Regions from separate parts of the Streptomyces arenae genome, predicted to be linked through region 4. Evidence: riboswitches for the same ligand, from Rfam matches in the RefSeq annotation. Region 4 holds a riboswitch; each other region holds the start of a gene.
The links. A riboswitch is a leader RNA that binds a small molecule or an ion and turns the genes downstream of it on or off. The one in region 4 is predicted to bind S-adenosylmethionine.
Positions count from the first base shown of each region.

Region 1: another riboswitch for S-adenosylmethionine. It lies ahead of MB828_RS46635 (putative leader peptide); the one in region 4 lies ahead of MB828_RS35150 (amino acid ABC transporter permease).
Region 2: another riboswitch for S-adenosylmethionine. It lies ahead of thrC (threonine synthase); the one in region 4 lies ahead of MB828_RS35150 (amino acid ABC transporter permease).
Region 3: another riboswitch for S-adenosylmethionine. It lies ahead of MB828_RS46565 (aminotransferase class V-fold PLP-dependent enzyme); the one in region 4 lies ahead of MB828_RS35150 (amino acid ABC transporter permease).

Region 1 covers NZ_JAKQYH010000010.1:267,198-274,929, reverse strand. The annotation lists gene MB828_RS06075 (MFS transporter) at 1-1,100, opposite strand, end outside; SAM riboswitch class IV at 1,450-1,562, shown strand; gene MB828_RS46635 (putative leader peptide) at 1,597-1,725, shown strand; gene MB828_RS06070 (ABC transporter substrate-binding protein) at 1,993-3,612, shown strand; gene MB828_RS06065 (ABC transporter permease) at 3,615-4,574, shown strand; gene MB828_RS06060 (ABC transporter permease) at 4,571-5,512, shown strand; gene MB828_RS06055 (dipeptide ABC transporter ATP-binding protein) at 5,509-7,317, shown strand; gene MB828_RS06050 (LLM class flavin-dependent oxidoreductase) at 7,331-7,732, shown strand, end outside.
Region 2 covers NZ_JAKQYH010000090.1:161,540-169,271, reverse strand. The annotation lists gene MB828_RS42840 (alpha/beta fold hydrolase) at 57-842, shown strand; gene groL (chaperonin GroEL) at 937-2,559, opposite strand; gene MB828_RS42830 (cold-shock protein) at 2,909-3,115, opposite strand; gene MB828_RS42825 (MoaD/ThiS family protein) at 3,585-3,860, opposite strand; gene thrC (threonine synthase) at 3,976-5,262, opposite strand; SAM riboswitch class I at 5,281-5,423, opposite strand; gene MB828_RS42815 (glucosyl-3-phosphoglycerate synthase) at 5,581-6,525, shown strand; gene MB828_RS42810 (alpha,alpha-trehalose-phosphate synthase (UDP-forming)) at 6,598-7,732, shown strand, end outside.
Region 3 covers NZ_JAKQYH010000097.1:271,672-279,403, reverse strand. The annotation lists gene qcrA (cytochrome bc1 complex Rieske iron-sulfur subunit) at 1-83, shown strand, start outside; gene qcrB (cytochrome bc1 complex cytochrome b subunit) at 80-1,717, shown strand; gene trpD (anthranilate phosphoribosyltransferase) at 1,852-2,916, shown strand; SAM riboswitch class IV at 3,147-3,263, shown strand; gene MB828_RS46565 (aminotransferase class V-fold PLP-dependent enzyme) at 3,424-4,788, shown strand; gene MB828_RS46560 (Lrp/AsnC family transcriptional regulator) at 4,934-5,215, opposite strand; gene MB828_RS46555 (rhomboid family intramembrane serine protease) at 5,212-5,958, opposite strand; gene MB828_RS46550 (hypothetical protein) at 6,112-6,351, shown strand; gene MB828_RS46545 (NYN domain-containing protein) at 6,391-7,732, shown strand, end outside.
Region 4 covers NZ_JAKQYH010000072.1:218,891-226,622, reverse strand. The annotation lists tRNA gene MB828_RS35185 (tRNA-Pro) at 1-47, shown strand, start outside; gene MB828_RS35180 (VOC family protein) at 77-1,132, opposite strand; partial or broken gene MB828_RS35175 (alpha/beta fold hydrolase) at 1,129-1,548, opposite strand; gene MB828_RS35170 (hypothetical protein) at 1,837-2,337, shown strand; gene MB828_RS35165 (hypothetical protein) at 2,406-3,215, opposite strand; gene MB828_RS35160 (hypothetical protein) at 3,487-3,633, shown strand; gene MB828_RS35155 (glutathione S-transferase C-terminal domain-containing protein) at 3,823-4,686, shown strand; SAM riboswitch class IV at 4,764-4,875, shown strand; gene MB828_RS35150 (amino acid ABC transporter permease) at 5,260-6,240, shown strand; gene MB828_RS35145 (amino acid ABC transporter ATP-binding protein) at 6,237-7,025, shown strand; gene MB828_RS35140 (ABC transporter substrate-binding protein) at 7,108-7,732, shown strand, end outside.

The DNA of each region.
Region 1 (7,732 bases), on a different contig from region 4:
GCCCCGACCGGGCTGCCGCCCATCGAGATCACCGTGTACACGGCCATCACCCGGCCGCGCATGGCGTCGCTGACCTCCGACTGGACGAACGCGCTGACGGCGGTGTTCAGCGTCATCAGCGTGAATCCGACGGGCAGCAGCAGGACGAGGAACGCGGGGTACGACGGCATGAGCGCGGCCAGTGCCTCGAACCCGCCGAACAGCAGCGCCCCGACGACGACCGTCCGTACCCGGGGCGAGATCCCGCGGGTCGCGGCCATCGTGCCGGCGACGGTACCGACGGCGAGCGCCGTGTTCATGAAGCCCAGGCCGCGCGAGCCGACGTCGAAGACGCGCCCGGCGAACAGGGTCAGCGTGGTCGGGAAGTTCACCGCGAAGGTCGCGGTGAGCCCGAACACGGTGAACACGCCGACGAGTTCGGGACGGGCGGCCACATACCGCAGCCCCGCCGCTCCCGCCCCCGTCCACGGCGGCCGGTCAGGACCCGGCGCCGTGCCCTGCCGCGGCCGGATCGACAGCAGTCCCGCGAGTACGACGGTGAAGGACGCCGCGTTGAGGGCGAACACCCAGCCGGTGCCGATCGCCCCGATGAGCACACCGGCGATCGCCGGGCCGACCAGCCGGGCGGCGTTGAGGGAGAGGATGTTCAGGCCCGCCGCCTTGGGGATCAGCGGCCGTCCGACCAGTTCCGTGACGAAGGACAGGCGCGCCGGGTTCTCCACCGTGAACACGCAGCCCAGGGCGAAGGACAGGACGTACAGCAGCCACAGCGGGGCGTGGCCGGACAGCACCATCCCCGTCAGCAGCAGCGCCTGCGCCGCGTACAGCGCCTGCGTCCACAGCAGCAGGGTCCGGCGGTCGTGGCGGTCGGCCAGCACCCCGCCCCACAGGCCGAACAGCAGCACCGGGGCGAACTGGAGGCCCGCCACCCAGCCGAGCGCGGTCCCGCTGTGGGTGCGGGTGAGGACGAACCAGTCCAGCGCCACCCCCTGCATGGCGCTGCCGGTGTTCGACACCAGTCCCGTGCTCCAGTAGATCCGGTAGTCACGGACCCGCAGCGCGGCGAACACCCCTGACGGGACAGTGCTGTTGAAGGCCATTGCGGCTCTCTCTGACGGATTTCCCGCCAACCGGGGCGGGGGCGAAGGCGGTTCGCGGACGCACGGGGGCGCCCCGTCGGGCGCGGGCGTCGGGCGTGCGGGGGCCGTGAGCGGCCGGGGTGGGGAGTTCAGCTACAGGTCTGGTCGAACTGGTCGGCGCGGCGGCCCGTCCAGAACGGGTCGAGGAGCACGGTGCGTGCCTGACCTGCGGTCTCCATGGCCGGATCAAAGCACACGGAACAAGGTGCGTCCACCATGCGTCCCGGTACCTGAGACGCTGTGGCGTTTCGAACCGGGCGTCCGGTCACGGCATTGACGTACGACAAGACCGCTCCGTAGCATCGCGTCCGGCATTGAGTGTCAGCGTCAAGCCCTGGCTCGCTGACCGGCAACCCTCCCACGCGGTGGGGTGCTCCAGGTGAAAGCCCGGCGGGGTCACCGAGGATCCCGCAAGCGCGTGGCCCCGGTGGCGGGGCCGGAGAAGGGAGGGACCGGTATGCACGAACTTCATGCGGCGGTGGCCTCCTGTGCCGGTGCCATGGCGTTCTCCAGGCTCTCCCGTCGGCGCCACATCGATCTCAAGCGTTCGACCAGCTGTCTCTGTCGTACGACTCGCCGTCACTGACGAGCCCGCCCCTGGTCGGCCGGCCACATCCGGCGTCGACCCCCGCGTGCCCGGACCGCCGTCAGGCGCCGGCCGTCCTCGCTCGCCCGTGACGCTCCCCCGCCGTTGCCCGCCACCGTCTCCGGTGGCATCTCCCTGACCACCGTCTGATCAGCGCTTCCCCGTCGCCGGTGCCGACCGGCCGGGTCGCACGTCCATGCCCGCCGTGCCGCGTTCCCGACGCCCGGCACCCGGTGCCTGGGTGACACGAGTAGGAGAAAGCCCTCCGTGACCGCACTTCCGGTATCCAGATCATCCCGTTGGGCGCCGCTGGCCGCCCTGCTGACCACCAGTGTGCTGCTGACCGCCTGCGGTTCGGGCGACACCGGTTCCGGCGGCGGCAGCAGCCGGCCGAAGTCCGGCGGCACCCTGACCTTCGCGGTGGGTTCCGACGCCGGCTGCGTGGATCCGCAGCAGGTCGGCAGCAACGACACCATCTACTCGGTCCGGCAGATCGTGGACTCCCTGACCGACCAGGACCCCAAGACCGGCAAGATCGTGCCGTGGCTGGCGAAGAGCTGGGACATCAACTCCGACGCCACCCAGTTCACGTTCCACCTGCGCTCGGGCGTCACCTTCAGCGACGGCTCGAAGCTGACCGCGCAGGTGGTGAAGGACAACTTCGACGCGGTGCCGAAGCTGGGCGCCCTGGGCACCCTCGCCGAGGGCTACCTCAGCGGGGTCAAGAGCACCGTCGCGGTCGACCCGCTCACCGTGAAGGTGACCTTCGCGCAGCCCAACGCCCAGTTCCTGCAGGCGACTTCGACGCACTCGCTGGGCATCGAGTCCGCGGCGAGCGTGCGGAAGACCCCGCAGCAGAAGTGCAGTGACGGGATCGTCGGGTCCGGGCCGTTCGTGCTGAAGGGCTACGTACAGAACCAGTCGGTCACCCTGGCCAAGCGCACCGGGTACGCCTGGGGTTCCAGCCTGTGGGCCAAGAAGGGCGAGGCCTACCTGGACAAGCTGGTGTTCAAGGTGGTGCCCGAGGCGGGCGTGCGCGCCGGAAGTCTCCAGTCCGGGCAGGTCGACGCGATCAGCAGCGTCGGCAAGGCCAACGAGGCCGCGCTCAAGGGCGGTCAGGTCACTCTCGCCCGCCGGGCCAACCCCGGTGTGGTGTTCGGCCTGGGCCTCAACAACGCACGGCCGGTGCTGAAGGACGCGAGGGTACGCCAGGCGATCGAGGTCGCCGTCGACCGCGAGCAGATCGCCGGCACCGTCTTCCCGACCGGCACCCGGCCGGCCGGCAGCGTCCTGGCGCACACCACACCGGACTACACCGACCTCTCCGCGGACCTGTCCACCGACCCGTCCAAGGCGAAGTCCCTGCTGGACCAAGCCGGTTGGAAGGCGGGCGGCGACGGCATCCGCACCAAGGGCGGCAAGAAGCTGAGCCTCACCATCACCTGGTTCCCCAACTCGGCCACCAACCAGCCCGCGCTGGAACTCGTCCAGCAGCAGCTGAAGGCCGTGGGGATCGACGTGGTGCTCAAGCAGCTCCCGGTCACCCAGTTCGCGACCACGCTCCAGGCCGGTGACTTCGACGTCGTGTGGGGCAACGTGACCCGGTCCGACCCGGACATCCTGCGCAGCTCGTTCTCCACCCAGCTGGCCAACTTCTACCACCTGCCCGCCAGTTCGCTGGACACCGCGCTGTCCCAGCAGGCCGCGACGACCGACACCGCCAAGCGCGCGAAGCTGGTCGCCGAGGCGCAGCGGCTGATCGTCCGCAACGCGTACTACGTGCCCGTGGTGGAGTTGCAGACCCAGCTGGGCGTGTCGACGAAGGTGCACGACCTCGACTTCGACTCGGGCAGCCGCGTGCAGTTGCACGACACCTGGATCGGCTAGCCGTGCGGCGCTATGTGATCAAGAGGCTGGCGCAGGCGGTCGGGGTGCTGTGGGCGGCCTACACGGTGTCGTTCCTGGTGCTGGACTTCCTGCCCGGTGACCCGGTCACCGCGATGGCCGGTGCCGGGATGGACTCGGGACAGGTCGACCCGGCCCAACTCGCCGCACTGCGGCACGAGTACGGCTTCGACAAACCGGTGCTCGTGCAGTACGCGGAGTATCTCGGGCGGGCGGTGCGCGGGGACTTCGGCGACGCCGTCGCCAGCGGCCGCCCGGTCACCTCCGTCATCGGCGACGCGCTGCCGGGGACGCTCCAGCTGACGGGGGCGGCGCTGCTGCTCGCGGTGGTGCTCGGCGGCGGACTCGCGGTGGTGGCGACGTACACCTCGCAGCGGTGGCTGCGGCAGCTGTTGCTGTCGCTGCCCCCGCTGGGGGTGTCGGTCCCCACGTTCTGGGTGGGGCTCCTGCTGGTCGAGGCGTTCTCGTTCCGGCTGCACTGGTTCCCGGCGTTCGGCAACGACGGGCTGCGCGGTCTGGTGCTGCCGGCCCTGACGCTGGCCGTCCCGACCGGGGCGCAGGTCGCCCAGGTGCTGGCCAAGAGCCTGCTCACCGCGCTGGACCAGGCCTATGTGGAGACCGCGCGGGCCAAGGGCGCCGGGCGGGGGCGGGTTCATCTGCGGCACGCGCTGCGCAACGCGTCGCTGCCCGCGCTGACGGTCGTCGGCCTGCTGGTGGGTCAGCTGATCGCCGGTTCGGTGGTCGTGGAGACGGTGTTCTCCCGGGACGGCCTGGGGCGGGTGACCGCCGCCGCCGTGACCGCCCAGGACATTCCGCTGGTCCAGGGGGTGGTGGTGTTCGGCGCGCTGATCTTCGTGGCGACGAACCTGGTCGTCGACCTCGTCTACCCGCTGCTGGACCCGCGGATCGTGGTGACCCCGGACAGGAGGGCGAGCTTCGCATGAGTCAGAGCGTTGTCGACGGCACGGCCGGCGCGGCCGACGCGGCCGAGGCCGCCCTCGGTCTCGCCCGGCCGGTGACGGCGGGGCCCGCGCCCGGGCCGGGACGCCGGGCCGACGTGCGGCGGGTACTGCGGTTCCTGGTGCGCCGTCCCGGGCTGCTGGTGTCGGTGGCGGTCCTGGTGCTGGTGGTGCTGGCCGCGTTCTGGCCGGACCTGTTCACCTCGCAGGACCCGTTGAAGGGCGTGCCCACCGAGAACTTCCGCGGCCCGGGCGGCGGTCACTGGTTCGGCACCGACGAACTCGGCCGGGACGTGTTCTCCCGGGTGGTGCACGGCGCCCAGCTGTCCCTGAAGGCCACGCTGATCGCGGTCCTGGTGGCCTTCGTGGTCGGCGGACTGCTGGGTGTGGTCGCCGGGTTCGTGGGCCGGTGGGTGGACGACGTGCTGATGCGCTTCGTCGACGTGCTCCTGTCCATTCCGGCGCTGTTCCTGTCCCTGGCCCTGGTCACCGCGCTCGGCTACGGCACGGTGAAGGTGGCGGTCGCGGTCGGTATCGCCAGCGTGGCCTCGTTCGCCCGGGTGGCGCGCGCCGAGGTGCTGCGGGTGCGGCAGGCGGTGTTCGTGGAGGCGTCCCGCTCGTGCGGGGCCCGCTGGTACTCGGTGCTGGGCCGGCACGTCCTGCCGAACGCGGCCGGCCCGGTGATCGTGCTGGCCACCCTGGACTTCGGCTCCTCGATCCTGGCCGTGTCGGCACTCAGCTTCCTCGGCTACGGCGCGCCGCCGCCGGCCCCCGAGTGGGGCACGTTGATCTCCGACGGCCGCAACTACCTCGCCAACGCCTGGTGGCTGACCGCGCTGCCCGGTCTGGCGATCGCCGCGACGGTCCTGGCCACGAACCGGATCGCGCGGGCGCTGGACGGCGAATGGTCCCGGCAGCGATGACCGACGCACACGAGAACGGCGACGACGTGACCACACCCCTGCTGAGCATCCGCGGCCTGTCCGTGTCGTACCGCACCCGGGGCGGCACGGTACCGGCCGTGCGCGGTGTGGACCTGGACGTATGGCCCGGTCAGGTGACCGCGGTGGTCGGCGAGTCCGGTTCCGGCAAGAGCACCACCGCGCATGCCGTCATCCGGCTGCTGGCCGGGAACGGCGCCATCGACGCGGGCACGATCGGCTTCGGCCGGCACGATCTCGCCACACTGTCGGAGGCGGAGCTGCGGACCGTGCGCGGGGCCCGGATCGGGCTGGTCCCGCAGGATCCCTCGGTGTCGCTCAACCCGGTCAAGCGGATCGGCGAGCAGGTCGCCGAGGTGCTGCGGATCCACGGCAGGGCGACCCGGCGGTCGGCGGCGGCCGAGGCGGTCGCGGTGCTGGACCGGGCCGGGCTGCCGGACGCGGCGGTCCGCGCCCGGCAGTACCCGCACGAGCTCTCCGGCGGCATGCGGCAGCGGGTGCTGATCGCCATCGCCATCGCGGCCGGGCCCGAGCTGATCATCGCCGACGAGCCGACCAGCGCGCTCGACGTCACCGTGCAGCGCGTCATCCTGGACCATCTCCAGCACCTCGTGGAGGAGTCGGGCACCGCGATCCTGCTGGTGACCCATGATCTCGGGGTGGCCGCCGACCGGTCGCAGCGGCTGGTGGTCATGGAGCAGGGCCGGGTGGTGGAGGCGGGCGAGACCCGGTCCGTGCTCGCCGACCCGCAGCACGAGTACACCCGGCGGCTGCTCGCCAGCGCACCCAGCGCGACCTCGGCCGTCCCACGCACCCGAGCGGCGTCCACGGCCGTGGACGCGGTGCCGGGTGCGGTTCCCGGAGCAGCCGCCGGGCCGGACACGCGTCCGGTTCCCGGCGCGGACGCGGTCGCGGTCACGCGCGTGGTCCCCGGTGCGGTTCCGGGCCCGGTCCCCGGTGCGGTTCCGGGTGTGGTCCCGCTGGTCGAGGCGCGGAACCTGGTCAAGGAGTTCCGGCTGCCGCGCGCCGGCGGCGAAAGCCGGACGCTGCGTGCCGTGGACGACGTCAGCCTCACCCTGCACCGCGGCCGGACCCTCGCGCTGGTCGGCGAGTCGGGCTCGGGCAAGTCCACCACCGCCCGGCTGGTCCTCCGGCTGGCCGACGCCACCTCCGGACAGGTCCTCTTCGACGGCACCGACGTCACCGGCGCGGGCCCCCGCCAGGTCCGCGAACTGCGCCGCCGGGCCCAGCTGATCTACCAGAACCCGTACGCCTCCCTCGATCCGCGTTTCTCCATCGGCGAGGTCGTCACCGAGCCGCTGCGCGCCTTCAAGGTCGGCGACCGCGCCTCCCGGCTGGCCCGCGCCCGTGAACTCCTGGACCGGGTGGCCCTGCCCGCCGCGACCCTGGAGCGGCGTCCGGCGGAGCTGTCCGGCGGACAGCGCCAGCGGGTGGCGATCGCACGGGCCCTCGCCCTCTCCCCCGACCTGGTGGTGTGCGACGAGCCGGTCTCGGCGCTCGACGTCTCCGTCCAGGCCCAGGTCCTCGACCTGCTCGCCGAGTTGCAGGACCGGACCGGGGTGGCCTACCTGTTCATCTCGCACGACCTGGCCGTGGTACGGCAGATCGCGCACCAGGTGGCCGTGATGCGGTCCGGGCGGGTGGTCGAGACGGGGCCGCCCGAGGACCTGTTCACCGATCCGCGCCACGAGTACACCCGCGAACTGCTCGCGGCGATCCCCGGCGGCCGGGTCCCCTCCCCCGCCGTCGAGACCACCACCAGCTGAGGACCGGCATCACATGAGCACTCCCACCATCTCCTCGTTGGCCTTCCTCACGCCGGGCAACTTCGCCGACGACGACCCCCGCACCGGCCTGGAGGAGACCCTCCGGCTCTTCGGGTACGGCGAACGGCTCGGCTACGACGGCGCCTGGATCCGCCAGCGCCACCTCGAACACGGGGTCGGCTCGGCCGCGGTGTTCCTGGCCGCGGCCGGGCAGCGCACCGAGCGGATCGAACTGGGCACCGCGGTCATCCCGATCGGCTACGAGAGCCCGTTCCGCCTCGCCGAGGACCTGGCGCTGGCCGACGTGCTGTCCGCCGGACGGCTCCAGGTCGGCTTCAGCACCGGGATGCCGCACGCCGACCTGCTCGGTGACCTGGTGCACGACGGCGACTGGCGCGGCCTCGACCTGTCGTAC
Region 2 (7,732 bases), on a different contig from region 4:
GCGGCAGCCGCCCTTATCGGGTGGCCGTCGCGCCGCCGCCCTGCGAGCATCTGCGGATGCTGACACTCGCCGATGATCTCGGCCATCTCTCCTACGACGTCACCGGTGACGGGCCGCCCGTCGTGCTCGTGCACGCCGGCGTGGCGGACCACCGCATGTGGGACGCGGTCGCGCCGGCCCTCGCGGCACGGCACACGGTCGTCCGGTACGACCTGCGCGGCTTCGGCGAGTCCGCACCCCCGAGCGGGCCGTTCAGCGAGACCGACGACCTGCGCCGCCTCCTGGACCACCTCGATCTCGGGCGGGTCCGGCTGGTGGGCGCGTCCTGGGGCGGCCGGGTGGCCGTGGACTTCACCCTCTCCCACCCGGACCGGGTGCACTCCCTGGCGCTGTTCGCCCCGCCCTGGCCGGGATACGACTGGTCCGCGGAGATGATCGCCTACGACGAGGCCGAGACGGCGGCCCTGGCCGCCGGTGACCTGGACACCGCCGTACAGGTGAACCTGGACATGTGGCTGCGCGGACCGGCCCGCGCCTGGCTCGACGTCGCCGCCGGACTGGCCGACGGACTCCGCGGCCCGTTGCGGACCTCGCTGGTGAACCAGGACGTGGTGGGCGGGCACTCCCAGGGCCCCGCGTCCGGTGACATCGCCGCCGTCTCCGTCCCCACCCTGGTGGGGGTCGGCAGGCTCGACGTCGCCGACTTCCAGGACATCGCCCGCCGGTACGCCACCGGGATCCCGGGCGCCACCCTGGTCGAGTTCCCCGCCGCCGCGCACCTCATAGCCCTGGACGCCCCCACCGAACTCGTCACGGCACTGGAGCCGTTCCTGGCCCGCTGAGAGCACCGCGCCCGGGTACGGCGAAGGGCGGCACTCCCTGTCGAACAGGGAGTGCCGCCCTCGGTACCGCTGGGGAACCGCCGAGCCGTCAGGCTCAGAAGTCCATGTCACCGCCCGGCATGCCGCCCGGAGCGGCCGCGGCGGCCTTCTCCGGCTTGTCGGCGATGACGGCCTCGGTGGTGAGGAACAGCGCGGCGATGGAGGCGGCGTTCTGCAGGGCGGAACGCGTCACCTTCGCCGGGTCGATGATGCCCTCGGCGACCAGGTCGACGTACTCGCCGGTCGCGGCGTTCAGGCCGTGACCCGGGGTGAGGTTGCGGACCTTCTCCACCACGACACCGCCCTCGAGGCCGGCGTTGACGGCGATCTGCTTCAGCGGGGCCTCGAGCGCGAGCTTCACGGCCTGCGCGCCGGTCGCCTCGTCACCCTCCAGCTCCAGCTTCTCGAAGACCTGGGAGGCCTGGAGCAGGGCCACGCCACCACCGGCGACGATGCCCTCCTCGACGGCCGCCTTGGCGTTGCGCACGGCGTCCTCGATGCGGTGCTTGCGCTCCTTGAGCTCGACCTCGGTCGCGGCACCGGCCTTGATGACGGCGACGCCACCGGCGAGCTTGGCCAGGCGCTCCTGGAGCTTCTCGCGGTCGTAGTCCGAGTCGGACTGCTCGATCTCGGCGCGGATCTGGTTGACCCGGCCCTGGACCTGCTCGGTGGAGCCGGCACCGTCGACGATGGTGGTCTCGTCCTTGGTGATGACGACCTTGCGGGCGCGGCCCAGCAGGTCGAGGGTCGTGTTCTCGAGCTTGAGACCGACCTCCTCGGAGATGACCTCGCCGCCGGTGAGGATGGCGATGTCGTTCAGCATCGCCTTGCGGCGGTCGCCGAAGCCCGGGGCCTTGACGGCGACGGACTTGAAGGTGCCGCGGATCTTGTTGACGACCAGGGTCGACAGGGCCTCGCCCTCGACGTCCTCGGCGATGATCAGCAGCGGCTTGCCCGACTGCATGACCTTCTCAAGGAGCGGGAGCAGGTCCTTGACGGAGCCGATCTTCGAGTTGGCGATCAGGATGTACGGGTCGTCGAGGGACGCCTCCATACGCTCCATGTCGGTGGCGAAGTACGCCGAGATGTAGCCCTTGTCGAAGCGCATACCCTCGGTGAGCTCCAGCTCCAGACCGAAGGTCTGGGACTCCTCGACGGTGATGACGCCTTCCTTGCCGACCTTGTCCATGGCCTCGGCGATGAGCTCGCCGATCTGGGTGTCGGCGGCGGAGATGGAGGCCGTGGAGGCGATCTGCTCCTTGGTCTCGACATCCTTGGCCTGCTCGAGCAGGGCACCGGAGACGGCCTCGACGGCCTTCTCGATACCGCGCTTGAGGGCCATCGGGTTGGCGCCGGCGGCTACGTTGCGCAGGCCTTCCTTGACCAGGGCCTGGGCGAGCACGGTCGCGGTGGTCGTACCGTCACCGGCGACGTCGTCCGTCTTCTTGGCGACTTCCTTGACCAGCTCGGCGCCGATCTTCTCGTACGGGTCCTCGAGCTCGATCTCCTTGGCGATGGAGACACCATCGTTGGTGATCGTGGGGGCGCCCCACTTCTTCTCGAGGACGACGTTGCGGCCCTTGGGGCCGAGCGTCACCTTGACGGCGTCCGCGAGCTGGTTCATGCCGCGCTCGAGGCCGCGCCGCGCCTCCTCGTCGAACGCGATGATCTTGGCCATGTGAAGTGGTCCCTCCAGGACTGGGGGTGAGTCTTCGAGGACCGCGCCCGCGCCCGCGACGGACGGCTCGCCGACCCGTGGGTTCCTTGCCCCACCCGGCCTGCGGGCCTCACCGACCCGGTCCTTCTTTGTCACTCTCACCTTCAGAGTGCTAACGCCAATGATTAGCACTCGCCCATGCCGAGTGCAAGCGCCTCCCGGGGATCGGCCACCGGGAGTCAGGCCCGTCCAGGGCGCGGCCCACGGCCCGTCGGGGGCCGCCCCCGGGCATGCCGAAGGGCTCGTGCCCCGGGAGGCACGAGCCCTTCGAAGAAGTACAGAAGAACGTCGCTGTCAGTCGGCGCGTGCTTCAGCCGGTCGCCAAGCGGACCATGTCCGCCTGCGGCCCCTTCTGGCCCTGCGAGATCTCGAAATCGACTCGCTGACCCTCTTCCAGGGTGCGGTACCCGTCCATCTGGATCGCGCTGTAGTGGACGAAAACATCCGCACCACCGTCGACCGCGATGAAGCCGTACCCCTTCTCCGCGTTGAACCACTTGACGGTGCCCTGAGCCATGCCTAACTCCCCTATTACTGGCCCTTGCACAGATCCACACTTCGCGGATCCGGGTCAGACCTCACCCCCCATTGGTTGGGGGCGTGCGCCGGAACGCGTCGACCGCGGCTGAATGTATCTGTCCAACTGCCGTCTGCAACAGGTCAATCGGACGAGAATTCTGGGCGGGAAGGGTCCGGAATGTAGCGAGAATTCGGCCGAATTCAGGGCAAGTCGGGCCCCATAAAAGCCACAAAAGCCGCATACGACCCACACACTTTGGCTACTTCTTGGCGGGCTCGCGGTATCGAATAACAGGGCCCGTGACCCGGAGATCCGGACCGTGTTCCCCAACTGTACCGCGCTCAACCACACAGAATTGCCCCCTCCGCTTCTCTCGCGGAGGGGGCAATCGATTGAACAATGGGTGATGGCTGTTACCGAAGGTAATGTTCGGTCATTCGGCCATCACGTCAGGCGGCCGGGGCGCTCAGCCGCCGGCGACGGCCGGGATGATCGAGACGCCGGCGCCGTCCGGGGTGGCCGTCTCCAGGCCCTGCTCGAAACGCACGTCGTCGTCATTGACGTACACGTTGACGAAGCGGCGCAGCTTGCCCTGGTCGTCGAGGACGCGGGCGGCGATTCCGGTGTGGCTGTTCTCCAGGTCGGCGATGACCTCGCCGAGGTTCGCGCCCTCGGCGGTGACCTCGGCCTTGCCGCCGGTGTAGGTGCGCAGGATGGTCGGGATGCGGACGGTGACGCTCACGTGTGAACCTCCGGTAGCTGTGTGGCGCCCCTTCAGGGGCGCGGGACCGAGTCGATGTGCGGCTGCCGCCGCGCGGGCGCGACCAGCCCCCACCGGCCCGCGGAACGACGACTGCCTACTGGGTCAGCCCAGCCTCACGGAACGACTCGAGAGTGGGCCGGATGGTCGCCGTCAGACCGGTCCCCGCGACCGCGTCCAGCGTCTTCAGTCCGTCACCCGTGTTGAGTACGACGACCGACTTCGACGGGTCGATGAGCCCGTTCTCGATGAGCTTCCTGGTGACTCCGACGGTCACCCCGCCGGCGGTCTCCGCGAAGATGCCCTCGGTCCGCGCGAGCAGCTTGATCGCGTCGACGATCTGCTCGTCGTCGACGTCCTCCACGGCGCCGCCGGTACGCCGGGCGATGTCGAGGACGTACGGACCGTCGGCCGGGTTGCCGATCGCCAGCGACTTGGCGATGGTGTCCGGCTTCTGCGGCCGGACCACGTCGTGACCCGCCTTGTACGCGGTCGACACCGGGGAGCAGCCCTCGGCCTGCGCACCGAAGATCTTGTACGGCTTGTCCTCGACGAGCCCGAGCTTGATCAGCTCCTGGAGCCCCTTGTCGATCTTCGTGAGCTGCGAGCCGGAGGCGATCGGGACCACCAGCTGGTCCGGGAGCCGCCAGCCCAGCTGCTCGCAGATCTCGTACGCGAGCGTCTTGGAGCCCTCGGCGTAGTACGGCCGCAGGTTGACGTTGACGAAGCCCCAGCCCTCGCCGGCCGGGTCGCCGATCAGCTCGGAGCAGAACCGGTTCACGTCGTCGTAGTTGCCCTCGATGCCGACGAGCTCGCCGCCGTAGATCGCGGCCATCACGACCTTGCCCTGCTCCAGGTCGTGCGGGATGAACACGCAGGAACGGAAGCCGGCCCGGGCGGCCGCGGCACCCACCGCGCCGGCCAGGTTGCCGGTGGAGGAGCAGGAGAGCGTGGTGTAGCCGAAGGCGCGGGCGGCCTCGACGGCCTGGGCGACGACCCGGTCCTTGAAGGAGTGCGTCGGGTTGCCGGAGTCGTCCTTCACGTACAGCCCGCCGGTGACCCCCAGCTCCTTGGCCAGGTTGTCGGCCTGCACCAGCTTGGTCCAGCCGGGGTTGATGTTCGGCTTGGTCGTCACGTCCGCCGGGACGGGCAGCAGCGGCGCGTAGCGCCAGATGTTCGCGGGTCCCGACTCGATCCGCTTCCGCAGCTCCTCGGCGTCGTAGGCCGAGAAGTCATACGCGATCTCGAGCGGGCCGAAACACTCCTCGCAGGCGAAGACCGGGCCGAGCGGCACCCGGTGCCCGCACTCGCGGCAGGACAGCGCCGTGGCGGGGCCGAGGTCTACGGTCTTCGGGGAATCGGTTGCAACAGTCTGCGCAGCCATGTGAGGCGAGGCCCTTTCTCCTCATCTTCCTCACGACGCATCTCGCCGTGAGACGGATTTGGCACCTTCCCTAGCCGGGAGCCTCGCTGAGAGCACGAGTACCGACTGGAGGGTTGCCGGGGCTTCATCGGGCCGTTTCCCTCTGCCCCTCTGGATGAGCTGTATTCGGTTGTCAACGGGCGGTGGCCCCAGGACATGCGATGGTCACCGGCGTTGTTCAAGACTGTAACCGAAGGCCAGGACAGTTGAGATAGTCGTCCGTACCGCGAGATGGATCACACCTCGCAGTGTGATCGTGACAGTGAGGAGCCGCTGACTGTGCTGGAAGAAGTCGAGCGCTGGCTGGCCACCCGCTCCTGGTCCGTGAACGACCGCCCGCTGCACCGGATACTCGCCGCCAAGCAGCGCACCGGTCAGTCCGTCTCCGTCGTGCTGCCCGCGCTCGACGAGGAGGAGACGGTCGGCGACATCGTCGCCGTCATCCGCCACGACCTGATGCGGCAGGTGCCGCTCGTCGACGAGATCGTGGTCGTCGACTCCGGGTCCACCGACCGTACGGCGGAGGTGGCCGCCGCGGCGGGCGCGCGGGTCGTCCACCGTGACTCGATCCTGCCGCGCATCCCCGCGGTCCCCGGCAAGGGCGAGGTCCTCTGGCGCTCCCTCCTGGTCACCACCGGGGACATCGTCTGCTTCGTCGACGCGGACCTCAGGGACTTCTCCTCCGACTTCGTCACCGGGATCGTCGGCCCGCTGCTGACCGACCCCGGCGTGGACCTGGTCAAGGCGATGTACGACCGCCCGCTGGCCGGCGCGGCCGGGCAGGGCGGCCGGGTCACGGAGCTGATGGCCCGCCCGCTGCTGAACATGCACTGGCCGCAGCTGGCCGGGTTCGTGCAGCCGCTCGGCGGCGAGTACGCGGCCCGCCGCGGCCTGCTGGAACAGCTGCCCTTCCCGGTCGGCTACGGCGTGGAGCTGGGCATGCTGGTGGACGCCCTGCACCTGGTCGGCCTGGACGCCCTCGCCCAGGTGGACGTGGGGGTCCGCAAGCACCGCCACCAGGACGGCCAGGCGCTCGGCCGGATGTCCGCCGCGATCTACCGCACGGCCCAGCTGCGGCTGGCCCGCGGCCACCTGGTCCGCCCGGCCCTGACCCAGTTCGAGCGGGGGGAGAACGGCTTCGAACCGCGCACGTACTCCGTGGACACGGAGGAGCGGCCGCCGATGGTGGAGATCGCGGAGTACGCCGAGCGCCGGGTGGCGTGACCTCGTATACCTTCCGGGCGTCGGGCACAGCCGTACGTTTGAGCGTTTACGGGCCGGGCTAGGTTCAGGCGTATGGCTTCTCCCCTTGCTTCCACCGGCGGTGCCGAAGTACTGGTCGCGTCGAACCGCGGCCCGGTCTCGTACGAGGTGCGCCCTGACGACCCGGCCGGCGCGCTGCACGTCAAACGGGGCGGCGGCGGGCTGGTCTCCGGGCTGTCGGCGATCGGGCCGGACGCGAACGCGGTGTGGGTGTGCGCCGCGCTGGGCGACGGCGACCGCGAGGCGGTCCGCCGGGCCGCGGGCGGCCGGCTGCCGGCGGCGGACACCGGGGGCCAGCAGGTCCGGATGCTCGACATCGACGCGGACGTGTTCTCGGACGCGTACAACGGCGTCGCCAACTCGGTGCTGTGGTTCGTCCACCACATGCTCTACCAGACCCCGCTGGAGCCCGTCTTCGACGCGGAGTTCCGGCGCCAGTGGGCGTCGTACCAGGCCTACAACCGCGCGTTCGCCGAGGCGCTGGCCGAGGAGGCGGGCGAGGGGGCGGTGGTGGTCATCCAGGACTACCACCTGGCGCTCGCGCCCCGGATGCTGCGGCAGCTGCGCCCCGACCTGCGGATCGGCCACTTCTCCCACACTCCCTGGGCGCCGCCGGACTACTTCCGGCTGCTGCCCGACGACATCGCCGCGGAGCTGCTGAGCGGGATCCTCGGCGCCGACCACGCGGCGTTCCTGACGCGGCGCTGGGCGGACGCGTTCGTCGACTGCTGTCACGCGGTGCTGGGCCCGGGGATCCCCTCCTCGGACACCCGGATCGGGGTGCACGGGCTGGGGGCCGACGCGGACTTCCTGCGCAAGCGGGCGCACGAACCCGACGTGGCCGAGCGGATGCGGGCGCTGCGCGAGGAGATCGGCGGCGCGGATCGCCGGACCGTCGTGCGCGTCGACCGGACCGAGCTGTCGAAGAACATCGTGCGGGGGCTGCTGGCCTACCGGCAGCTGCTCGACGACCACCCCGAGTGGCGGGAGCGGGTGGTGCACGTCGCGTTCGCGTACCCCTCGCGGCAGGACCTCGCCGTGTACCGGGAGTACACGGCCGAGGTGCAGCGGGTCGCCGACGAGATCAACTCGGCGTACGGCACGGCGGGCTGGACGCCGGTGGTGCTGCACGTCAAGGACGACTTCGCTCGGTCGCTCGCGGCGTACC
Region 3 (7,732 bases), on a different contig from region 4:
TCGGTGTGAGCGAGGAGGGCTACCTCCAGGCGCTCGGCGACTTCGAGGAGCCCGTCGGTCCTGCATTCTGGGAGCGCGGATGAGCACTTCAGAAACCTCAGAGTCCCGCGCGCGCGGGAAGGCACCGGCCGGCGAGCGTGTCGCCGACTGGGCCGACGGACGGCTCGGGATCTACTCCCTCGCCAAGTCCAACATGCGCAAGATCTTCCCCGACCACTGGTCGTTCATGTTGGGCGAAGTGTGCATGTACAGCTTCATCATCATCATCCTGACGGGTGTGTACCTGACGCTGTTCTTCCACCCGTCGATGAACGAGGTGGCGTACCACGGCAGCTACGTCCCGCTCCAGGGCCAGCTGATGTCCGAGGCGTTCAACTCGACCCTGCACATCTCCTTCGACGTGCGCGGTGGCCTGCTCATCCGGCAGATCCACCACTGGGCCGCGCTGATCTTCCTCGCCGGCATGTTCGTGCACATGATGCGCGTGTTCTTCACCGGCGCGTTCCGCAAGCCGCGTGAGATCAACTGGCTGTTCGGCTTCCTGCTGTTCGTCCTCGGCATGTTCACCGGCTTCACCGGTTACTCGCTCCCGGACGACCTGCTCTCCGGCACCGGTGTCCGCTTCACCGAGGGCGCGATCCTGTCGATGCCGATCGTCGGCTCGTACATCTCGTTCTTCCTCTTCGGCGGCGAGTTCCCCGGCCACGACTTCGTCGCCCGGTTCTACTCGATCCACATCCTGCTGCTGCCGGGCATCATGCTCGGGCTGATGGTGGGCCACCTGATCCTGGTCTTCTACCACAAGCACACGCAGTTCGCGGGTCCCGGAAAGACCAACAACAACGTCGTCGGCATGCCGCTGCTGCCGGTCTACATGGCCAAGGCCGGAGGCTTCTTCTTCCTGGTCTTCGGTGTCATCGCGGCCATCGCGGCGACCACCCAGATCAACCCGATCTGGGCCATGGGCCCCTACCGTCCGGACCAGGTGTCCACCGGCGCCCAGCCCGACTGGTACATGGGCTTCGCCGAGGGTCTGATCCGCTACATGCCGGGCTGGGAGATCAACTTCTGGGGCCACACCCTGGTCCTGGGCGTCTTCATCCCGCTGGTCCTGTTCGGTGTCGTCCTCGCGGCGATCGCGGTCTACCCGTTCATCGAGTCCTGGGTCACCGGCGACAAGAGCGAGCACCACATCCTGGACCGCCCGCGCAACGCCCCGACCCGCACCGGTTTCGGTGTCGCCTGGGTGACCGTCTACATGGTCGGCCTGATCGGTGGTGGCAACGACCTGATCGCCACCCACTTCCACCTGTCGATCAACGACGTCACCTGGTTCGTCCGGATCTTCTTCTTCGCCGGACCCGTGATCGCGTTCATCGTCACCAAGCGGATCTGCCTCGGCCTCCAGCGCCGGGACAAGGAGAAGGTGCTGCACGGTCGCGAGACCGGCATCATCAAGCGGCTCCCGCACGGTGAGTTCATCGAGGTCCACGAGCCGCTCTCGCAGGAGCAGCTGCACACCCTCACGGCCCACCACCAGTACGAGCCGGCCCAGGTCGGCCCGGCGGTCGACGAGAACGGTGTCGAGCGCAAGATCAAGGGGTCCGAGAAGCTCCGCGCCAAGCTGAGCAACGCCTACTACGGCGAGGACAACCAGATCCCGAAGCCGACCGTCGAGGAGTACAAGGAGATCACGAGCGGCCACGGCCACCACTGATCGACGGCGTCGCCACGCCAGGGTCGAAGGGCCCCCGTCCGGTGTACGGACGGGGGCCCTTCGCGGTGCGCTGGGCTGGATAGGGTGAGCACTGAAACGGGTTTTCCGCCGGTACGACACTCAGGAGCGGCCTTATGAGCGCTGTGACCCCCGCTGGAGGCGACACCGCGGCGGGCCGTTCCTGGCCCGGGGTACTGAACGCGCTGCTGTACGGACAGGACCAGAGTGCCGACGCCACGGCCTGGGCGATGGACCAGATCATGCGCGGCCAGGCCACCGACGCCCAGATCGCCGGCTTCGTGGTCGCGCTCCGGGCCAAGGGTGAGACGGTCGACGAGATCAACGGGCTCGTCCGCACGATGTACGAGCACGCCAACGTCATCGAGGTGCCGGGCCGCACGGTCGACATCGTCGGGACCGGCGGTGACGGCGCCAAGACGGTGAACATCTCCACGATGTCCGCCCTGGTGGTGGCGGGCACGGGCGCGAAGGTCGTCAAGCACGGCAACCGGGCGGCCTCCTCCGCCTCCGGGGCGTCGGACGTCCTGGAGAAGCTCGGCGTCAACCTCGACCTGACCCCGCAGCGGGTCGCCGAGGTCGCCGAGGAGGCGGGCATCACCTTCTGCTTCGCCGTCAAGTTCCACCCGGCGCTGCGGTACGCGGGCGCCGCCCGCGGTCAGCTGGGCATCCGCACGGTGTTCAACATCCTCGGCCCGCTCACCAACCCGGCCAGGGTCCGCGCCCAGGCGGTCGGCGTCGCGGACCCCCGTATGGCCCCCGTCGTCGCGGGCGTCTTCGCGGAGCGCGGGAACTCCTCCCTGGTCTTCCGCGGTGACGACGGCCTCGACGAGCTGACGACGACCGCCACGTCCCGGGTCTGGACCGTCCGCGACGGCAAGGTCACCGAGGACACCTTCGACCCGCGGGACGTCGGCATCGACCTGGTCCCGGTGGAGGCCCTGCGGGGCGGCGACCCGTCGTACAACGCGGAGGTCGCCCGCCGGCTCCTGGACGGCGAGACGGGCCCGGTACGGGACGCGGTGCTGCTCAACTCGGCGGCGGCCCTGGTGGCCCTGGACCCGGGCCCTGGCACGCTGGCCGAGCAGCTCCGGGCGGGCATGGCCCGGGCCGCGGAGTCGATCGACTCGGGCGCGGCCAAGCGGGCGCTGGAGCGCTGGGCGGCGGCGACGAACAAGTAGGGGCGGCGTTGCCAGGGGGCTGAGGCGCGGTACGACACCGCCGGACCGCGCCGTCGTGGCTGATCGCCGTTGCGGCGGAGACAATCCTGGGCGTCAGCGCTCTTTCTCTCCGCCGCGACGGCGCGCAACCAGGCACCGCCTTTCCGGCGGTGCCGAACTGTCCTCGCCTCCGTCCCGTCATCCGGACAGGAGTTGCGCGTCGGCGATCAGTTCACCTACGTTTCTTTCCAGGTCATGAGTGACAGTCATGAGGCCCCGGCCGACTGTCCGGCAACCCTCCGTCCGTGGCGGGGTGCCCCGGGTGAAGACCAGGCCGTGGGCAGCGAGGTCTACGGCAAGCGCGGACCCCTCGCGATCCAGGGGTCCTGGTCGTCGAGGAGTCTTCCGTGAGCAAGCGAATGCGATAGGGCCGCAGAGCCCCGCCTCCGCATCCCCCTTTTTTCCTGCCGTTGCCCGAGCGCGTCCGCTCGCACGGCGGATTTCACCTGCGTTCACGGGAGTTCACCCATGTCTGTCTCCACCGTTGCCGCCGCCCAGTCCGTTTGTGCCCCCCTGCCCGTTCTGGGGCGGGATGTCACCGTCCCGCTCGTCACCGGCGGCGAGGTCGGCTACGCGGCCCTCGACTACGCGGCCAGCGCCCCCGCCCTGCAGCGGGTCTGGGACGACGTGGCCGCGTACGCCCCGTACTACGGCAGCGTCCACCGCGGCGCCGGCTACCTCTCCCAGCTGTCCACGGACCTCTTCGAGAGCGCCCGGAAGACCGTCGCCGAGTTCCTCGACTGCCGCCCCGACGACCAGCTGGTCTTCACCCGCTCGACCACGGACTCCCTGAACCTCCTGGCCCGCGCCCTCCCCGCCGACTGCCAGGTGTTCGTCTTCGAGACCGAGCACCACGCCTCCCTGCTGCCCTGGCAGGACGCCCGGGTCAGCTACCTCGACGCCCCCCGCACCCCGCAGCAGGCCGTGGCCACCCTGGAGCGGGCCCTCGCCGACCGCGACCCGTACGGCCCGGCCTTGGTCTGCGTCACCGGCGCCTCGAACGTCACGGGCGAGCTGTGGCCGGTGCGCGAGCTGGCCGCCGCCGCCCACGCGCACGGCGCCCGGATCGTCCTGGACGCCGCCCAGCTGGCTCCGCACCACCCGGTCTCCGTCCGTGACCTCGACGTCGACTGGGTCGCCTTCTCCGGCCACAAGCTGTACGCCCCCTTCGGCTCCGGCGTCCTCGCCGGCCGCGCCGACTGGCTCGTGGCCGCCGAGCCGTACCTCGCGGGCGGCGGCGCCAGCCGCAAGGTCACCCGGCGCGAGGACGGGGGAGTGGCCGTGGAGTGGCACGAGAGCGCCGCACGGCACGAGGCCGGGTCGCCCAACGTGATCGGCGCCTACTCCATCGCCTCCGCCTGCAAGGCGCTGACCGAGGCGGGCTGGGACACCCTGGTCGCCCGTGAGGAGCACCTGATCGCCGAGGTCCGCGCGGGCCTCGCCGAGGTCCCCGAGGTCAGGGTCCTCTCCCTGTTCGGCGACGACGCCCCGCGCGTCGGCGTGATCTCCTTCGTGGTCGAGGGCTGGAACAGCTCCCACTTCGCCGCGGCCCTCTCCGCCGAGTACGGCATCGGCGTCCGCGACGGCCTCTTCTGCGCCCACCCGCTGGTCAGGACCCTGCTCGGCTCCGACCCGCAGAGCCAGGGCGAGTGCGGGGCGCCCGAGGCGGCACCGGGCGAGAAGTCCCTCAACGCCATCCGGGTGAGCTTCGGCGCGGGCACCCCGGACGAGCACGTGGAGCGCTTCGTGACGGCGGTACGGGAGCTGGTCACGAACGGCGCCAAGTGGTCGTACCGCACGGAGGACGGCCGCTGCGTTCCGGCGGTGAGCTGACCTACCCGTTGGGGGCGCGGGGAACTGCGCGACCAGCCACGACGCACCCGCAGAGGACCAAGCTGCCGGCCGGTGGGGGCTTGTCGCGCAGTTCCCCGCGCCCCTACGGGGCGCTTCCGTACCCGGCGTCCGGAAGAAGGCGTCGCTAGCTGTCCAGGCCGATCGCGAACGCCGCCTCCAGGTCGTGCTGCGAGTACGTGCGGAACGCGACGTGCGTGTCGGTGGCCTCCACGCCCTGGATCTTGCTGATCCGGCCGGGGATGACCTCGGCCAGGTCCTCGTGCTGCTGCACCCGGACCATGGCGATCAGGTCGTACGTGCCGGTGACGGAGAAGACCTCGCTGACGCTCTCCAGCGCGGCGATCTGTTCCGCGATCTCGGGGATCCGGTCCACGCTGGTCTTGATGAGGACGATCGCGGTGATCACGGCTGGTTCTCTCCCTCGGGTGCCGGAGCCGGTGCGGTCCTCACTCTAGTCGTACGGCCATATCTCACCCACGCGTAGCCGAATCCGAGTCCGAAGCCGACCAGGTGGGCGAGGTAGGCCACGCCGGGGCCCGAGGGCGCCTGGTCCAGGGCCACCCACTGCAGCGCGACCCAGAACGGCAGCACCACCCACGCCGGGAACCGCAGCGGCAGGAAGAAGAGGAAGGGCAGGAGACTGGTCACGCGGGCGCTGGGGAACAGGTAGAGGAACGCTCCGAGAACCGCCGAGATCGCCCCGGACGCGCCGACCAGCGACTGCTGGGAGGTGGCGTTGGCGGCCGCGTAGCCGAGCAGGGCGAGATAGCCGCAGCCCAGGTAGAAGAGGGTGAACTGCACGCGGCCCATCCGTTCCTCGGTCATCGCCCCGAAGACGAAGAGGAAGAGCATGTTGCCGAGCAGGTGCACCCAGCTGCCGTGGATGAACAGCGCCGTGGCCGGGGTGAGCACCTCCCGCACCGGACCGTCGAACAGATCGGCGGGAACCACTCCCCAGCGCCGGAAGTACGCCCGCTGGGCCGCCGCCAGGGCCTCCCCGGTGCCGTAGGACGGGTTGAAACCGGAGGCGGGCCCGACGACGAAGATCAGGCAGCACACGGCGATCAGGGCGTACGTCATGGGCGCGGACGTGCCCCGTGGGCTCCGCGGGGCACGGGGGACGGCCGTGGTGTTCCGGTTGCCGATCATGAACACAGAGCATGGCGTAAGCGGACGCACCGGTACAGATCGCCTCGCCGCCGTGGACGGGGCGGCGTCGAGTCCCCGCCAGGCCGTAGGGTTACGAGCCACACGCGTCGGGACGGCGCGTCACGGACACTAGAAGGAAGCGAACAAGCCACGATGACGGTTCCCCTGCCGACCGCCACGACGCGGTGGCGCTGCACCCTCTGCGGCAACCTCACGCGCTTCGACGTGACCCGCTCGTCGAAGGTCGTCGAGTACGTCCACCTCGACCTGGCCGGTGAGCCCAAGGTCGAGGAGCGTGAGGTGGTCAGTGAGACCATCGAGTCGGTGCGCTGCCGCTGGTGCAACGCGGTGGACCAGGTGGAACTCGTGGACAGGCCGGGCGCCGACTCCTGAGACCGGGAGCGGCCCCGCACAGGTGATGGGGTGTGACGGATGGTGGAGACCACAGGCGGGGGGCCGGGCGACGGCACCGCCGAGGTGCTTGACCGTCCGTTGCCCGACGGCGTGCGGCGACGGGTCGTGCAGATCGTCTCGGACGGGTTCGGCGGACTGACCGTCGCCGAACTGCCCGCGCAGTTGCGCCAGTACGCCCGGTTCGCGGCCAATCGGCGGGCGAAGTTCGCCGGGAACGCCATGGCGGCCGCGCTGGAGACGGACACCCTCTTCCGGCAGCGGATCGGCGAGAAGCTGAGAGAGGCCCAGCCGGAACTGGCCGGCGCCCTGGACTCCGGCTCCCCGCCCCCGGCCGCGGACCCGCTCGATGTGGCGGCCGCGGCCTACGTACTGCGGCCCATGGGCTGGGTGAAGCTCGTGGCGGCCGCCGGCGAGGAGGCCCAGCGGGCCGACGCCGAGCGGGCCGGCGAGGAGAGCCGGGCCGAGCTGGAGCGGCTGCGCGAGGAGCTGGACCGGGCCCGCGAGCTGACCCGTGCCGAGACGGACCGGCTGCGCGCCGAACTGGACGCGGCGAAGAAGGAAGCCGAATCGCTCCACCGCAAGCTGCGTGCCGCCGTCAGCGACGTCCGGCGCGGCGAGGCCGCCCTGCGCAAGCTCCAGGGCGAGCTGGAGGCGGGGCGGGCCGAGGGGCAGGCGCAGGTGTCCGCCGCGGAGAGCGAGAGCCGGCGGCTCAAGGCCCGGCTCGGTGAGGTCGAGGCCGCGCTGGAGGCCAGCCGCCGGGCCGCCCGTGAGGGGCGCAGCGTCGAGGACATGCGGGTGCGGCTGCTGCTGGACACCGTGCTCGACGCGGCCCAGGGGCTCCGCCGTGAACTGGCGCTGCCGCCGGTGTCGGTCCGGCCGGCCGAGACCGTGGACGCGGTCGAACCGGGCCGGATGACCCCGAAGGACATCGCGGCGCGCGCCCTGTCCGAGAACGACCCGGCCATCCTCAACCAGCTGCTCGCCCTGCCGCAGGCGCACCTGGTGGTCGACGGCTACAACGTGACCAAGACCGGCTATCCGCAGATGCCGCTGGAGAAGCAGCGGCTGCGGCTGCTGGGCCAGCTCTCCCAGCTCGCCGCGCAGACCGGCGCCGAGGTCACCTGTGTCTTCGACGGCGCCGAGCTGGCCGCGCCGGTGCTGCTCGCCCCGCCGCGCGGGGTCCGGGTCCTCTTCTCCAAAGCGGGTGTCACGGCGGACGAGCTGATCCGTCAGCTGGTGCGCGCCGAGCCGCCGGGCCGCCCGGTGATCGTCGCCTCGACCGACCGGGAGGTCGCCGACGGGGTCGCGAAGGCGGGTGCCCGGCCGGTGGCTTCTGCGATGCTTCTGAAGAGACTGTCCT
Region 4 (7,732 bases):
CTTGACTGGGGGTCAAGGGGTCGCAGGTTCAAATCCTGTCGTCCCGACTGGAGACAGTCGCAGGCCGAGGGCCGGTTCAGGAGACATCCTGAACCGGCCCTCGGCCGTTTTGGCCGTCGGCGATGCCGGCGCCGCCGAGGGCGGGCACGGTGTTCTCCGGGCGGGTCAGGGAGCGGGCGCCGAGGCGGAACTGGGCGAGCTTGTCCACGATGGTCCGGCCGACCGGGAGGTGCCCCCAGACGCTGATGCCCTGGTGGGTGCTGGGCTCCCAGGTGGTCTCGTCGATGACGAGGGGGTTCCAGCCGACCTCCCATTCGAAGCCGGAGGGGGTGCGGGCGTAGTACGACAGTTCGCGGTCGTTGGTGTGCCGGCCGACGGACAGCGCCATGTCGAAGCCGAGTTCGTGGACGCGCTGGTAGCTGCGGGCGACGTCGTCGAGGGTGGCGGCCTGGACGTTGAGGTGCTGGACGCGGGTGCGGACCGGGTCGACCGGCAGGCCGCGGACGTTGGCCACCGCGATGGAGTGGTGGCGTTCGTTGACGCGCAGGAAGCGGATCCTGAGCCGGACGCCGCTGATGGTCTCCTCGATGACGTCGGTCAGGCGGGCGTCGAGGAGCGTGTCGAAGTACCCCCGGATCCGCGACGGCCCGGTGGAGGTCAGGGCGATGTGGCCCAGGCCGGCAGCTCCGGTGACGAAACCGGAGGCGAGCATGCGCAGCGGCTCGGCGGACCTCGTCGGGGTGGTGCAGAGCTCCTGCGTGATGCCTTTGGGCCCGGGGAACCGCACCAGGCGTTCGACGCCGCGCAGGGCCGCCTCCTCCTCGGTACCGGTGACCAGGGGCACACCGTGGGCGCGGACGCGGGCCTCGATGCGCTCGAAGGCGGTGTGGTCGTCGACGTGCCAGCCGGTGGCCACGACGTCTTCGGCCGGACCGCGCCGCAGCAGGAAACGGCACTCCCGGTCGTCGAGGCGGAAGCGCATCAGGTCGCGGGAGAGCGCGTCGTGGTGCATGCCGATGGCGTCGGTGCCGAAGCGCCGCCAGTCGGCGAGGCGGTCGGTCTCGATGACGAGGTGGCCGAGGTGGACGGCGCCGAAGACGGACCGGGCGGCCTGCCCGTCGTCCCCGGTCATCGGCGGCCCGCCAGGAAGTCCGCGCAGAGGCGGTTGAACAGGCCGGCCCGTTCGAACTGCACCCAGTGCCCGGTGTTCGCCACCAGGTAGAGGTCGCAGTCGGGCATGCGGTCGGCCAACAGGCGTGCGCCGGACGGGCGGTTGACCCGGTCCTCGGCGCCCCACAGCACGAGGGTGGGCACGGGCAGCCGCCGCAGCCGCGGGTCGCGGGTGAAGTCGGTCCGCCACAGGGCGCGCAGTGCGCCCGGTCCGGCCGGACGCCTCAGGGGCGGAGCGGCGACCACCTCGGGGTCGATGCTGGCCCGGTAGCGCTCGTCGATGACCGACTCCGGGACGCCGGCGGCGTTGAAGACCAGGTGGTGGCGGATGAACCTCTCCAACTTCAGCCGTGACGGGCCGTCGCCTGAGTAGTAGTCCTGGACACCCCCGACCGGGTCGACCGCACGGTCGGGCAGCGGTACATCGTGGCGGCCACCGAGGACGGCACCATTCCCGTGTGCGGCGCGAACTGGGCCCCGGACGACACCTGGCAGGAGTTCCGACAGGCTTTCGGGGGCGCGGGCCCGTGGCGGCGCACCGCGGCCTGGCGCGCACGCCATGCCGTGCGCCCGGGCGCGGTGGCCGCCGCCTGTCCGGGCCGTCGGGGGAAGAGGATGCTTACCCGGGTCGGCCCTCGGCAACGGGCCGGAAGCCAAGGGGGGAATGTGCCATACCTTCGCCGTGTCATCACGTTCACCGCGGTGTTCGCCGCCGCACTGGGCTCGTCCTTACTTCCCGCCGCAGCAGCCGCGCAGGCCACAGCAGCGCGGGCCGGCGGCGCGACGGCCGTCCACCGCCTCGAACCGTCCGCGGCCACCCAGTACCGGGGCCGGCTGCTGCCCGGCGGGCGCCTCAACCCGGGGGACCGGCTCGTCAGTCCGAACGGGCTCAACGTCCTCGTGATGCAGCAGGACGGCAACCTGGTCGAGACCATCCCGCGCGGCCGCGTCGTCTGGCAGAGCGGCACCCACGACCCGTACTCCGTGCTGTTCATGCAGAACGACGGCAACCTGGTGGTGGTCGCGCCCGGCAACCGCCCGGTCTGGGCGTCCGGCACCGCCCGCCGTCCGGGCTCGGACCTGGAACTCCAGGACGACCGGAACCTGGTCGTCTACGCGCCCGGCCATGTCGCCGTCTGGGCGAACAACACCGCCGGCCAGCCCTGAGCGGCCGAACGGTGAGCCCTCGACCGGCGGCTCTGGACCGGCGGTCCTGAGGCCGGCGGCGCTGGGCGCTAGTCGAACTGGCTCGGCATCGGGGCCGGGGTCTTGCCGGCGAGCACGTCCTTGAGGCGCTGGGCGCCGTTCTGTACCGCCAGCGTGGTGCTGTCGTGGTCGACGGCGTCCAGGGCGCCGTTGGTGACGGCCGCCCCGGACGCGCCGATCCGCAGCACCGCGACATCGGTGACGTAGGTGACGGGCTGCCCCTCGCTGGTGCCCTGCACGGTCACCGTCAGGGCCGCCCGGCCGTCGCCCACGTCCGGGACCTGCGCCGAGACGACCTGGATCGTGCGCTTGTCGCCGTTCTTGCCGGTGGCCGTGAACTGGTTGCACTTCTCCGGCAGACTCTTCAGCCAGGTCAGCGTGGAGTTGAGGCTGTCCGAACCGTAGTCGCCGACCTGGTACAGCATCCGGGCGGTGTCCGAGGTGAAGCCGCGCAGCGCGGAGGCGCCCGAGGCGCGGCCGAGCAGACTGTCGGAGTACAGGCCGTCGAGCAGCCGCTGGCAGTCGGCCGCGTCGGCCTTGGCGGTGAGGAACGCGGCCACGTCGACCTTGCCGACCAGCATGGTGTTGCGCCAGGTCGCGGCGTCCGTGGCCAGCTGCCAGTTGTCCTCGACGTCGGCCGGCGTGATCAGCGCCGCCTGCGCGCCCGCCCCGGTGAGGGCGGGGGTCGGCGACGGGGACGCGGGGGAGCGCTCGGCGGCGGGCGAGACGGCCGCGGCTCCGGAGCCGTCGCTCCCGCCCGAACAGGCGGCGGTGGCGAGCAGGGCCCCCGCCGCCAGGGCCGCGGCGACCACACGCGCGGGTCGGGACGGACGGGTCATGGCGGCTGCCTCCTCGGGAACGCGGTACGTCCCTCCACGGAAGGCGCCGCTGCGCCCTCGCGGGGAACGCGGGTACGTCCTTCCACGCCACCATCCGTTCCGGCCGCCGACCACCCGCGCGTGCCGTTCGGGTGAGCGCCGGGGACGCGGGGGAGCCGTGCACCACCGCCGGCGGGGCGAAGCCGGTGTCCCAGGCGTGGACGCCCTCTTGACGCCGGGCGGAGCCGGATCGACACTCCAGTTGGGAATCCTATAGAAAAGGTAGGGAAAGATGGATCGGCTGCGCGCGGTCACCGGCACGGAGCGCCGAGAGTGCCGTACGCCCTGGCCGGCTTCCCTGTTCAGGTCCCCGCTGCTCACCTCCCGGCTGCACATCGACCTGCTGCGGGTGTGCAGCGCCATCAGCCGTACGGGTTGACCGCCCGCGCCTCGCCGCCCGGTACGACCGCCCGCGCCCCGCCGCCCGGTACGACCGCCCGCGCCCCGCCGCCGGGCACGACCGCCCGCGCTTCGCCGCCGCCCGCGCACCGTCGCCCGGGCCGGCGCCCGCCCACCGACGAACGCTTCCGCCGCGCGTACGTCCACGCGCCCGTACCCGGGGAGACGCATGTCCATCACTCCACTCGCCGCCCTTCCGTCCGTCCGCACCGCGCCCGCCTTCCGCGGCCGCATCGGACGGGACGCGCGCAGCGGTCACTACGCCGTGCCGGGCCGCTACCGGCTCCACCTCGCCACGGCCTGTCCCGACGGCCTCCGCATCGCCGTCGGCCACAGCCTGCTCGCCCTCGACGACTGTTGTCCGGTGACCTTCCTGCCCGCCGTCCCGGACCACCCCGACGGCAGCCACACGGCACTGCGCCCGCTGTACGAGGCCAGCGCCCACCGCTACTCGGGACCGGCCCTCGCACCGGTGCTCAGCGACGACTGGTCGGGCCGGATCGTCTCCACTCACGGCCGGGACATCCTGCGCGACCTCGACCGGCACTTCGGCGACGGCGTCACGCGCCTGTACCCGTGCGGTGCCGAGGCCGAGATCGAGGCGGTCGAGCGACTGTGCGCCGAGGACATCGAACAGGCCGCGCAGCGTGCCGGCCGGGAGGGCGGCGACCCACGGGCGCTGGAGACCCTGCTCGCCGCGCTGGGCGAACTGGAGCACCGGCTCACCGGCGTCGAGTTCCTGGTCGACGGTCGACTGACCGCTGCCGACGTCGAGTTGTGGGTGACCCTGGTGCAACTCGACACCGTGCACCGCAACCACCTGGACGCCTCCGCCGTGCACCGCGTCGCCGACCACCCGGTGCTGTGGGCCTACGCCCGGCGGCTTGCCGCGCACCCGGCCTTCGGCATCCACCTCGACCTCGACGGCATCGCCCGCCGCCACCACGGCCGTTGCCAGGGCCTGGAAGCCGCCGGCGCGGCCGTCCAGATCCTGGACTGGGCCGGACATGCCGCGGACGCTTCCCGCAGGTGAGAGCCGATTCAACTGTTCCGCCAACTGGACAGGCGTTGACATTTCTTCGGGCGGCTGCCTAACTTACGGACCAGAACGGTCAAGAGCGTCAGCATCAAGCCCTGGCTTGCTGACCGGCAACCCTCGCACCGCGGTGGGGTGCCCCAGGTGACGACCCGACCGAATGACGACGTTCGGTAAGCGCGCGGCCCAGCGGGCCACCAAGTGACAGGTGACGGACATGTACGCAGCTTCCAGCACGGCCCCGCGCCGCGCCGCGGGCTGCGTACAGCCGTACCCGAGTCCGCTCGTCGCCGACCGTGCCGTCGACCTGCTCCGTGTCAACAGCGCCCTGTGTAGCGCGTGTACCGCACCGGGCTGTGCCCGCTGTCGGGTCTGACCAGGCTTTCCCGCCCCGCACCCGCAGCATCGCGCCTCAGCGTTCCTGACGAAAGCACCGGCCGTCCGGTGTGACGCCGCCCGCCCAGCCTCCGTGTCCCCCGCGCCCCCGCGCCCCGTGCCGTGCCCGAACACGGCACGGTGCCGCGTGCCCGGCCGCGGGACCCGAGGTGTCCGACTCCGCCGGAGCCCGCCATGAGTGAACCCCCAGGCGCCACCCTCGCCCCCGAGGCGCCGTCCGCCGCCGACGAACCCCCAAAGCCCCTCGCCGCCCAGCGCGTTCAGCCGCTGCGCAGGCCAGGGCGCTGGATAGCCACCGCCGTAGTCCTGGTCCTGGTCGCCCAGTTCGCGCACGGACTGGTGACCAACCCCTTCTACCAGTGGGACCGCTGGGGCTACTGGTTCCTGCGGCCGACCATCCTCGACGGGCTGGTCATCACCCTCGAAGTCACCGCCTACAGCGCGGTGTTGGGACTCATAGGCGGCGTCCTGCTCGCGCTGGCCCGGCTCTCGAAGAGCCCGGTGCTGCGTGCGGTCAGCTGGACCTACGTCTGGGCGCTGCGCTCCATACCGCTCATCGTCGTCCTGCTCTTCCTCTACAACTTCAGCGCCCTGTACAAGACGTTGAGCGTCGGCGTCCCCTTCGGGCCGGCCTTCTTCTCCTTCGACGAGTCGAAGCTCGCCACCGACATGGTGATCGCCGTCGTCGGCCTGAGCCTCAACGAGGCGGCCTACGCGGCCGAGGTGGTCCGCGGCGGCATCCTCTCCGTGGACCAGGGCCAGCACGAGGCGGCCGCCGCGCTCGGACTGCCCAAGGGCTACCAGTTCCGGAGGATCGTCTTCCCGCAGGCGCTCAGGTCGATCATCCCGAACTACGTCAACCAGCTCATCGGTCTCATCAAGAGCACCTCGCTGGTCTTCTACGTCTCGCTGCTCGACCTCTTCGGCACCGCGCAGAGCATGGGCTCCACCTACCCCGGCGACATCGTGCCGCTGCTGCTGGTGGTCACCGTCTGGTACCTGATCCTCACCAGCGTCGTCTCCGTGATCCAGTTCTACGTCGAGCGGTACTACGCCCGGGGCGCCACCCGCTCGCTGCCGCCGACCCCCTGGCAGAAACTGCGGGCCGGCCTCACCGACCTGCGCGCCCGCGTCCGCCGGGAGGCCGCCGTATGAGCATCACCGACACCCTGGAGACGGCACCCGCCGCCCTGGAGATCCACGACGTCCACAAGTGGTACGGCGCCCACCGGGTCCTCGACGGCGTCGACCTGACCATCCGCCCCGGCGAGGTCACCGTCATCCTCGGCCCGTCCGGCTCCGGCAAGTCCACGCTCCTCAGGGTCATCAACCACCTGGAGAAGCCCGAGATCGGTTACGTCAGCGTCAACGACGAACTGATCGGCGTGAAACGGCAGGGCGAGAGACTCAAGGAGCTGAGCGAACGCGCCATCCTGGCCCAGCGCAGCCGGATCGGCTTCGTCTTCCAGAACTTCAACCTCTTCCCGCACCTGACCGTGCTGGACAACGTGGCCGCCGCCCCCGTCGCCACCGGCAAACTGACCAAGCCCGAGGCCCAGGCACTGGCCAAGGAGCTCCTCGAACGCGTCGGCCTCGGCGAACGCGTCGGCGCCTACCCGCGGCAGCTCTCCGGCGGACAGCAGCAGCGCGTCGCCATCGCCCGCGCCCTCGCCCTGCGCCCCGGCGTCATCCTCTTCGACGAGCCCACCTCCGCGCTCGACCCCGAACTCGTCGGGGAGGTCCTCTCCGTCATCAAGGACCTGGCCACCAGCGGCACCACGCTCGTCATCGTCACCCACGAGATCGGCTTCGCCCGCGAGATCGCCGACCGGGTCGTCTTCATCGACGACGGCAGGATCGTCGAGCAGGGGCCGCCCTCCGAGGTCCTCGACAAGCCGCGGCACGAGCGGACCAGGGACTTCCTCAGCAAGGTCCTCTGAACCGCCGCACCCCAGACCTCCCCGCACCCAAGACCTCCCCCCACGCCCTCACCCTCATCACCGGCACCGACAAGGAACCGCCATGTCTACCCACTTCACCCGACGCAGCCTGATCAGAGGCATCACCGCGGCCACCGCCGTCGCCTCCCTCGCCACCGGGCTCGCCGCCTGCGGGGGCGACAGCGACGCGGCCACCACCACCGACAGCGCCAAGTCCGGGGAGGTCGTCGTCGGACGGGTCTCCAACGGCGCCGCCACCCAGACCACCATCAAGGTCTCCGAGGTCAAGTCCATCAGCGCGGAACTGCCCGCGGCCGTCCGCAAGAGCGGCAAGCTGGTGATCGGTGAGGGCGCCCTGCCCGCCGGCTTCCCGCCGCTGGCATACGTCGGCAGCGACCAGAAGACCCTCACCGGCTCCGAACCCGACCTCGGCCGCCTGGTCGCCGCGGTCTTCGGACTCCAGCCGGAGATCAAGAACTTCACCTGGGAGAACATGTTCGTCGGCATCGACAGCGGCAAGGTCGACGTGGCGCTCTCCAACATCACCGACACCGAGGAGCGCAAGAAGAAGTACGAGTTCGCCTCCTACCGGCAGGACAACCTCGCCTTCATCGTGCCGAAGAAGAGCACCTGGAACTTCGACGGCAACTACGAGAATCTCGCGGGCAAGACGGTCGCCGTCGGCTCCGGCACCAACCAGGAGAAGA